4 regions of the Nocardiopsis mwathae genome follow, and region 3 is predicted to be linked to each of the others. Evidence: riboswitches for the same ligand, from Rfam matches in the RefSeq annotation. Region 3 holds a riboswitch; each other region holds the start of a gene.

Region 1 (2,191 bases), 2.1 Mb from region 3:
GCCTCGGCGAAGCCCATGCGCACGAACACGTTGAGGTGGAAGTTCTCATCCCGGGCGCCCATGCCGCCGATGTAGAAGGCGATCGGCGCCTTGGCCGCGCGCAGCGCCGCGGCGGTGTCCTCGTGCGGGATCACCGCGACCGTGCAGGCGATGTCGAAGCCGTCGGGGGCGCCGGCGAGCGCGTCGGCGTACACGTCGGGGCTGATCCGCGGGTGGTAGAAGAGGGGGGTCCAGCCGTCGGCGATCTCGGCGGCCAGCGCGACGTTCTTCGGTCCCTCGGCACCCAGGTAGACGGGGATGTGCGGGCGCAGCGGGTGGGTGATCGGCTTCAGCGGCTTGCCCAGCCCGGTCCCGCCCGGATAGGGGAGCGGGTAGTGCGGTCCCGGCGCGGTGACCGGTGCCTCGCGGCGCCAGACCCGGCGCATGATGTCCAGGTACTCGCGGGTCCGCTGCAGCGGGCGGGGGAACGGCTGCCCGTACCAGCCCTCCACCACCTGCGGGCCGGACACCCCGATGCCGAGCCGCAGGCGCCCACCGGACAGGTGGTCGAGGGTGAGCGCGTGCATGGCGGTGGCGACCGGGGTGCGCGCCGAGAGCTGCACGATCCCGGTGCCCAGGCCGATCCGTTCGGTCCGGGCTCCGTACCAGGCCAGCGGGGTGAAGGCGTCGGATCCGTAGGCTTCGGCGGTCCACACCGAGTCGTACCCGAGGGCCTCGGCGGCCCGTACGGTCGCGGTGGCGTCGTCGGGGCGGGCACCCCAGTACCCCACCGCGAGTCCCAGCTTCAGGTCCGTGGCCATGTGCGCTCCATCGGTCGCTCGGCGGGAAGCGGGTGCCTGGACCGCATGCTAGAACCGGTTTCAGCATCCGGATAGGCCGGTCGGCCCGAAAAGCCGACGCGGGAGTGTCCTCCGGCGGGCGTGTGCCATTCTGGTGGGCGGTGCCGACGTCGGCGGTGCGGCCCTACCGGGGTCCGCCGCCGCACGCAGGAACCCGGTGCGAATCCGGGGCGGTCCCGCCACTGTGACCAGGGAGCGGACCCGCGACCGTAGCCACTGCCGGACGACACCGGTGGGAAGGCGGCGGGGACGCGGCGATCTGGGAGCCAGGAGACTGCACGGCGCCGCGACCGACCCCTATGGGCGTGGACTCCCGAGGAAGGACTGACCCGCGTGAGCGCTCCGGCTCGCTACCCCTTCAGCGCGGTCGTCGGCATGGACGACCTGAAACTGGCGCTGCTGATCAACGCCGTCTCCCCGGCGGTCGGCGGTGTGCTGGTCCGAGGTGAGAAGGGCACCGCGAAATCCACCGTCGTGCGCGCCCTCGCCGCGCTCCTGCCCGACCTCGACATCGTCGACGGCTGCCGGTTCTCCTGCGACCCCGCCGCCGCGGACCCCCGGTGCCCCGACGGGCCCCACCCCCACGGCGCCGTCCCCGCCGAGCGCGCCGCACGCCTCGTGGAGCTGCCGGTCGGCGCGAGTGAGGACCGCCTGGTGGGCTCCTTGGACATCGAGCGCGCGCTCACCGAGGGTGTCAAAGCCTTCGAACCCGGCCTGCTCGCCGCCGCACACCGCGGCGTCCTCTATGTCGACGAGGTCAATCTGCTCCACGACCACCTCGTCGACCTCCTCCTGGACGCGGCGGCGATGGGTACCTCGCACGTCGAGCGCGAGGGCGTGTCGGTCGCGCACGCCGCACGGTTCCTTCTGGTCGGCACCATGAACCCGGAGGAGGGCGAGCTGCGCCCGCAGCTGCTGGACCGCTTCGGCCTCACGGTCGAGGTCGCCGCCACCCGCGACCCGGCCGAGCGGGCCGAGGTGGTGCGCCGCCGCCTCGCCTTCGAGACCGACCCCGGAGCCTTCGCCGCCGGATACTCCGGCGAGGACGCCGAACTCGCCGCGCACATCCGCGCCGCACGCAAGCGGCTGCCCGGGGTCGTCCTCTCCGACGCCGCGCTGCGCCAGGTCACCGCCGTGTGCGCGGCGTTCGAGGTCGACGGGCTGCGGGCGGACATCGTCACCGCCCGCGCGGCCATGGCCCTGGCCGCCTGGCGCGACCACATCGAGGTCACCTCCGACGACGTCCGCGACGCCGCCCGCCTGGCCCTGCCGCACCGGCGCCGCCGCGACCCCTTCGACGCCCCGGACCTCGACGAGGACCGCCTGCAGGATGCGCTCGACCAGGCGGGTGA
Region 2 (2,191 bases), 4.4 Mb from region 3:
CCGAGGTGGGGTTGGTGGGGTTGCCGACCATGACCAGATCGGCGTCCTCGGGGACGCGCTGCGGGTCGAGGGTGAAGTCGGGCGCGAGGACGACCCTCTCGACCCGGTGGCCGGCCGCGCGCAGGGCCGCCTCGGGCTCGGTGAACTGGGGGTGCACCACGACCGCACGGCGCGGCCTGAGCACCCGCGCGAGCAGCACGAACGCCTCGGCCGCCCCGGCGGTGAGCAGCACCTCGGCCGGATCGCGCCGGTGGCGCCGGGCCACGGCGCGGCGCGCCGCGGAGGGGTCGGGGTAGGCCGCCAGGTCGGCGACGGACGCGCGGATCCGCTCGGCCAGCCACGGCGGGGGCGTCCCGGTCCGCACGTTGACCGCGAAGTCGAGCAGCCCGGGGCCGGTCTCGGCGTCGCCGTGGTGCCGCAGGTCCGCCTCGGCCGCGGTCGACGGGGGCGCGCCTGCGCCCGCAGACCGTCCCACCGTGTCCCGCACCAGAAACCACCTCGCCGAATTCCCGTTCCCGCGCCGCACCGGACGACAGCGCACCCTACACCCGCGCTTCCCGCCCCCTCGGCCCGGCCGCACCGTTGCGGAGCGGCCGAAGCGCGCACCGGGTCGGGATTTCGGTCGCCCCATCTGCACCTATTGCGAATCTTTGGCTATTGCAAAGCGCACGACCAGGGCATTACCTTCAGGGAGCCGTGGTGTTCGGGAAGTCCGGTGCGAAACCGGCGCGGCCCTCGCCACTGTGAACGGGAAGCCCGGGGCCCCGTCCCCTGCCTCCGGCGGAGCGGGCGGTGACGGCCACTGGGAGGGCATCCGTACGCGGACGCTCTCCTGGGAAGGCCGGCGACGGGCGTCGACCCGCAGCCAGGAGACCGGCCACGGCATACGACGACCGTCCACGAGGTGTTGGAGATTGGTCCCCTACAGATGCATATCGCCGAAGGTTTCCTCCCGCCCGTCCACGCCGTGGCCTGGACCGCGGTCTCAGCGCCGTTCGTCATCCACGGCGTCCGCGCGCTGACGACGACGATCCGCACCAACCCCGAGTCCAAGCTGCTCCTCGGCGCCGCCGGCGCCTTCTGCTTCGTGCTGTCCGCCCTGAAGATCCCGTCCGTCACGGGCAGCAGCTCGCACCCGGCCGGGACGGGTCTCGGCGCGGTCCTCTTCCGACCACCCGTCATGGCCGCACTCGGCACGATCACCCTGCTCTTCCAGGCGTTACTCCTCGCCCACGGCGGGCTGACCACGCTCGGCGCCAACGTCTTCTCGCTCGCCATCGTCGGCCCGTGGGTCGCCTACGGTGTGTTCCGGCTGGTACGCGGGCTCACCCGGGCACTCACCGAGAACACCTCGCTGGGGCTGTCGGTGTTCTTCGCGGCCTGCCTGGCCAGCCTGGCCACCTACTCGGTGACGAGCCTGCAGCTGGCACTGGCCTTCCCCGACGCCCAGGCCGGCGTCCTGGGCGCGTTCATCAAGTTCGGCACCATCTTCTCCGTCACCCAGATCCCGCTCGCGGTCATCGAGGGCCTGATGACCGTGGTCATCGTGCGGCTGCTCATCAGTGCCAGCCGCAGCGAGCTGCTGCGACTCGGCGTGCTGCGCTCCGCGGCGACCGCCGGTGCCCCGACCGAGCGAAAGAAGGCCTGAACGATGACACCGGCACAGCCGCAGCAGCCCCGGCCGGACCAGGGCACCGACCCCCGCCGGGACGGCGGCCCGCGCCCCCGGGCGTGGATCACCTGGGCCATGGTGGCCGTCATCGCGGTGATCGCGGCGCTTCCACTGGTGACCGGCGCGGGCGACCACCTCGACGAACCCTTCCCCGGCGCCGACGAACAGGGCGAGGAGGCCGTCGAGGAGATCGCACCGGCCTACGAGCCGTGGCTCGACCCCTTGTTCGAGGCCCCCTCGGCCGAGGTCGAGTCGGGCATCTTCGCGGTGCAGGCCGCGATCGGCGCGGGCATCATCGGCTACTACTTCGGTGTCGTGCACACGCGCTCCCGTATGCGCCGGGAACAGGCCCCGGCACCGTCGGCAGCCGCCTCGGCCGCCGGGACCACCGGGGCTCCCCGGGACCCCGACGCCACGGACGCGTCCCCGCACGGGGACGCCCCGGACGGCACCGCCCCCGCCCGCGACTGAGCGGCGCCCGCGATGCTGGCCATCGACGCCGCCGCCTACCGCAGCCCC
Region 3 (2,191 bases):
TGCCGACGAGGAGGATGTCGGGGTCCCACTCCAGCAGCTGCTCGACGTCGATCGTGGCCCACTCGGTGTCGAGGTCGGCGGCGGGGTTGCGGCCGCCGACGAGGTCGATGACGAAGTGGTTGTAGGAGGCCCCGGCGCCGGCTTCGAGGCTGTCGTCGGCGCCGCGCACGTACAGGACCGAGGGGCGCTCGCCGGGTTCGGGCAGCTCCTCCCCGAGCCGCCGCAGCCGTTCGTGCATCGTGTCCACCATCTGCCCGGAGCGCTCCTCCTTACCGAGCAGCTCCCCGTAGAGGGTGATGGCGCCCTCCAGGTCCTCCTGGGTGCCGTAGGTGAGCTGCGCGACCGGGATTCCGGTGTCGCGCAGGGGGTCGACGAGGCCGGGGCCTCGGTCGCCCCACTGGATCACCACGTCCGGCTCCAGCGCCATGACGCTCTCGATGTTCGGGGCGAACTCGGCGCCGGCCACGTCCGTGGACACGTCGAGCAGCTCGGGGTAGACCTCGCCGAGGTAGCTGTCCTCGATGGCGGTGCGCGACGCGGAGTTCATGCCGACCAGCACGTCCGGGCCGCCGTTGACCGCCACCACCATGGACGCGGCGGGCAGGGGGATCGTCACGACCCGCTCCACCGGCCCGGAGAGCGCGACGTCCTCGCCCGCGAGGTCGGTGACCGTGCGCCCGTCGGCGCCGCCGGTGGGCTCGGCCCGCCCGCACCCTGCGGTGAAGAGGGGGGAGGCGACCGCGGCCAGCACACCGCCCAGCAGCACTCTGCGGCGCGGGACGGCGGGGGCGGCAAGCGCGTCGGGTCGTCCGTACTGCCGGGGTCGGGGGGAGTCGGGTCGTGCTGGCGCGGCACGGTCGGGCATCCGGGGGGTCCTCTCAGATCTGCGGCCGCAGACCTGCAGAAGACCCTGCACCCGGGACGGGAACGCCCGCCCGCGGCAGGCCGGCCGGACACGGCCGATCACACCCCGGGCACCACGCGCCGAACCCCGGACGGGCCCGCCGCCGACGCGACAGGCCCCCTGCACGCCTCCTGGGGTCCGCGCCCCGTGGATCGTGTTCGCGACAGGTCAGTCTCCTGACTCCCGGATCACCGCTCCCCCCGACCTTCCGGCCCCCTTCCAGCCGTGGTCGTCGACGGAGGTCGCTCCCCGGTCACAGTGGCGGGACCGTGCCGGACTCCCACCGGCTTCCTGGATCCCGTCGCGATCGGTCGACAGACCAAAGGCTAACCAACCCCGTCCCGAACGGGAAGGTCACAGATGTCTTCCCTGCTCACCACCGGCTCTGCCGCGAGGCCGCCCCCGGGGCCCGAATGCGGGCACCCGGGGGCGGTGGGGCGCTTCTCGTCGCGGGGGCGGAGGCGGCTAGTCGGCGGGGAGGAACTCCACCAGCCAGGCGCCGTACTCGTGGACGACGGTGTCGTCGTCCTCGTCCTCCTCCACATACGAGGTGCTGGCGACCACCGAGGTGCGCAGGCCGGACTCGGCGGCGATGCGTTCCAGAAGGTCCCAGTTGCCCTCGGTGCCGAAGCCCAGGAACAGGCGGCCGCCGGGGGCCAGGTAGTGGCGGGCCTCGCGTAGGAAGCGGCGGTGGCTGGCGTACCCGTTGTCGAAGTAGGCGGGGTGCGCCTCGTCGGGGCCGTACTCGTCGGGCGGTTCGATGAACGGCGACCCCCAGTAGATCGCGTCGAAGCGCTCGGTGGCGTCGATCCCGGAGAACACGTCGCTCTGGACGGTGCGGACACGGTCGGCGACCCCGTGGCGCTCGGCGTTGACGCGGGTGTTCTCCAGCGCCTCGGGGGCGATGTCGGCGGCGACGACCTCGGCACAGCCCTGCAGGGCGCCGTAGACCGACGCCATGCCCGCGCCGCAGCCCATTTCGAGGAACCGCCCCCCGACGGGGTACGGCGTCTTCTTCACGTCCATCCAGGCGGCCGGGTCCGTGCTCGGGTCGTAGACGCCGTGCAACAGGGTCCAGCGCAGGCCCAGAAGCTTGAACTCCTTCGGGCGCTCGTCGGAGTACAACTCGTCGATGTACTCGGCGACCTCGCTCAGTACGGCCTGTTTGTACCGGTCGGACAGCATGATCACTCCTTGGACAGGGGTTGTGGTGCGGGTCAGGGCGTTCCGGGCCGGGGGTTGGCGCTGCTGATGAGGTCGCGGTAGGCGGGGTCCTCCAGCAGTTCC
Region 4 (2,191 bases), 4.1 Mb from region 3:
CTGCCCTGCCAGCAGTTCGGTGGAGTAGGCGGTGGTCCCGGTCGCCGTGTCGTACCAGTAGGTGGCCCAGGCGGTGCGCTCGCCCTCGTCGTCCTTCTCGTCCTGGGTCAGCCGCACGGCCATGACGTCGTCGCCGGCGACGCTCAGGTTCCACCCGATCTTGATGGACTCGGCCTTGGGGACGGCCCCGAGGAAGTCGTCCCGCTCCCGGTCGGTGATCTCGTCGAGCCGCTTGGCGAGCGGGTCGGCGTTGGGGACCTTGGGGTAGCTCAGCGACGCCGTGACACCGTTCTCCTCGGTCTCCTTCTTCTCCTCGGTGACGTCCGGGACGTTGTCGAGATCGACGACGGTGAGCTCGTCGGCCTCACCGGTGGCCTTGGCGCGCTCGGGCTGATCCGACCGTCGTTCGGCATCGGGCGAGGTACAGGCGCCGAGCGCCAGGGCGGTCGCGAGTGCGACCACGAGCGGGGCGAAGACCCGAGGCAGGCGTGGGGTGCGCCGACCGGCCGCGGTCGGCGCGGGCGAATGGGGCGTGGTGAACGGCGTGTGGGAGCCGCCTGGATCTGTCTGCAAGGGAAGGAACGTCTTTCGCATTTTTGGGGAGTTCTTCAGACCCGAAATCTCGGTCGAGCAGGGGTCCGGATCGCCTTCGCCTGGGGGAGTTCCGGAGGTGGAACCGGGCCCACGCAACGAGCTTAGAACGGCAGAGGGGCCGCCCGCTGTGCTGACAGGCAATAAGAGCGTCAACACCCGCTGACCGGAACGCAAAACCCCAGCAAGAGGGATGATTCGGGCGGATGGTGGCATGTCGGACTCAAGCGCCCGCGGGCGCGTCCCTATACTGGCAGCCGCGGTCGGTACACGCATGGCATCCGCCGGGCGTGTCGTAAGAGGGAACCCGGTGCGAATCCGGGACTGCCCCGCAGCGGTGAGTGGGAACGACAGCCGTCAACAGCACTGGGCCGAAACGCCTGGGAAGCGGCGGCCGGTAGGTCGCGTACCGGACATCCGGTGCGCATGCCCACGAGTCCGAATACCTGCCCTCCGCCCGCGGACGCGCCCGCGTCCGCGGTAGGTCCACGTGCCCCGAGGGAGGGCCGAGGGCGGCGGGCGCCACGCGTGCACCCGTGCTCCCGCGCTGCTCCCCCGAACGGTACGGCCGGACCGCCGACGGCTGTTCGACGAGGGAGAGACAGAGCCAGATGACTATCCGAACCCCGTTCCGCGGCGGTGGTGTCCGATGACGACGACCGTGCTCGGCTACCCCCGCATCGGCCCGGACCGCGAGCTCAAGCGCGCGAGTGAGGCCTACTGGAGGGGACGCACCACCGTCTCCGAACTGGACGCCGTCGCCGCCCGACTGCGCCGCGGCGTCTGGGAGACGCTGCGCGACGCCGGGGTGGCGGAGATCCCCGCCAACACCTTCTCCTACTACGACCACATGCTCGACACCGCGGTCCTCTTCGACCTCGTGCCCGAGCGGTTCCGCACCCCGGCCTTCGCCGGGGAGGGCCGCGAGGCCGAGCTGCGGCGCTACTTCGCCATGGCCCGGGGCGCCGACGACGTCGCCCCCCTGGAGATGACCAAGTGGTTCGACACGAACTACCACTACCTGGTCCCCGAACTCGCCCCCGGCCGGCGGCCGCGCCTGGCCGACCCCGCCAAACCACTCTCGGAGTTCACCCAGGCCAAGGGGCTGGGCATCCGGACGCATCCGGTCATCGTCGGCCCGCTCACCTTCCTGATGCTGGCCAAGCCCGCCGCCGACGCTCCGGAGGGCTGGCGGCCGCTGGACCTGCTCGACGACCTGCTGGGCTGCTACGCCGAACTCCTCGCCCGCCTGGCCGCCGCAGGAGCGCACCAGGTGCAGCTGGACGAGCCGATCCTGGCGACCGACGACGGCCGCGCCGAACCCGTCGCGCTGGAGCGGGCCTACACCCGGCTCGGTGAGCTCACCGACCGTCCGGAGCTCTTCGTCGCCACCTACTTCGGGTCCATCGGAACCGCTGCGCTCGACGTCCTCAAGCGCACCGGCGTGGAGCGTATCGGCCTGGACCTGGTCGCCGGCCCGGAGTCGGTGGACGAGGTCGCCGCCGTCTCCGGTCTGGGCGGCAAGACCCTGGTGGCCGGCGTCGTCGACGGGCGCAACGTCTGGCGCGCCGACCTCCCCAAGGCGCTGTCCACCCTGGGC

What was found. Region 3 has a riboswitch for cobalamin ahead of HNR23_RS23960 (ABC transporter substrate-binding protein). Riboswitches for the same ligand answer to the same signal wherever they lie in the genome.
Region 1: another riboswitch for cobalamin. It lies ahead of HNR23_RS14555 (putative cobaltochelatase); the one in region 3 lies ahead of HNR23_RS23960 (ABC transporter substrate-binding protein).
Region 2: another riboswitch for cobalamin. It lies ahead of HNR23_RS04365 (energy-coupling factor ABC transporter permease); the one in region 3 lies ahead of HNR23_RS23960 (ABC transporter substrate-binding protein).
Region 4: another riboswitch for cobalamin. It lies ahead of metE (5-methyltetrahydropteroyltriglutamate--homocysteine S-methyltransferase); the one in region 3 lies ahead of HNR23_RS23960 (ABC transporter substrate-binding protein).

Annotation. Positions count from the first base shown of each region.
Region 1 covers NZ_JACHDS010000001.1:3,378,343-3,380,533, reverse strand. Annotated here, with positions in the region: gene HNR23_RS14560 (LLM class F420-dependent oxidoreductase) at 1-800, opposite strand, end outside; cobalamin riboswitch at 987-1,116, shown strand; gene HNR23_RS14555 (putative cobaltochelatase) at 1,173-2,191, shown strand, end outside.
Region 2 covers NZ_JACHDS010000001.1:1,095,839-1,098,029, reverse strand. Annotated here, with positions in the region: gene cobC (Rv2231c family pyridoxal phosphate-dependent protein CobC) at 1-475, opposite strand, end outside; cobalamin riboswitch at 681-896, shown strand; gene HNR23_RS04365 (energy-coupling factor ABC transporter permease) at 929-1,648, shown strand; gene HNR23_RS04360 (energy-coupling factor ABC transporter substrate-binding protein) at 1,652-2,143, shown strand; gene cbiQ (cobalt ECF transporter T component CbiQ) at 2,156-2,191, shown strand, end outside.
Region 3 covers NZ_JACHDS010000001.1:5,460,715-5,462,905, forward strand. Annotated here, with positions in the region: gene HNR23_RS23960 (ABC transporter substrate-binding protein) at 1-865, opposite strand, end outside; cobalamin riboswitch at 1,054-1,243, opposite strand; gene HNR23_RS23965 (methyltransferase domain-containing protein) at 1,370-2,089, opposite strand; gene HNR23_RS23970 (ABC transporter ATP-binding protein) at 2,122-2,191, opposite strand, start outside.
Region 4 covers NZ_JACHDS010000001.1:1,346,458-1,348,648, forward strand. Annotated here, with positions in the region: gene HNR23_RS05415 (polysaccharide deacetylase family protein) at 1-462, opposite strand, end outside; cobalamin riboswitch at 857-1,042, shown strand; gene metE (5-methyltetrahydropteroyltriglutamate--homocysteine S-methyltransferase) at 1,241-2,191, shown strand, end outside.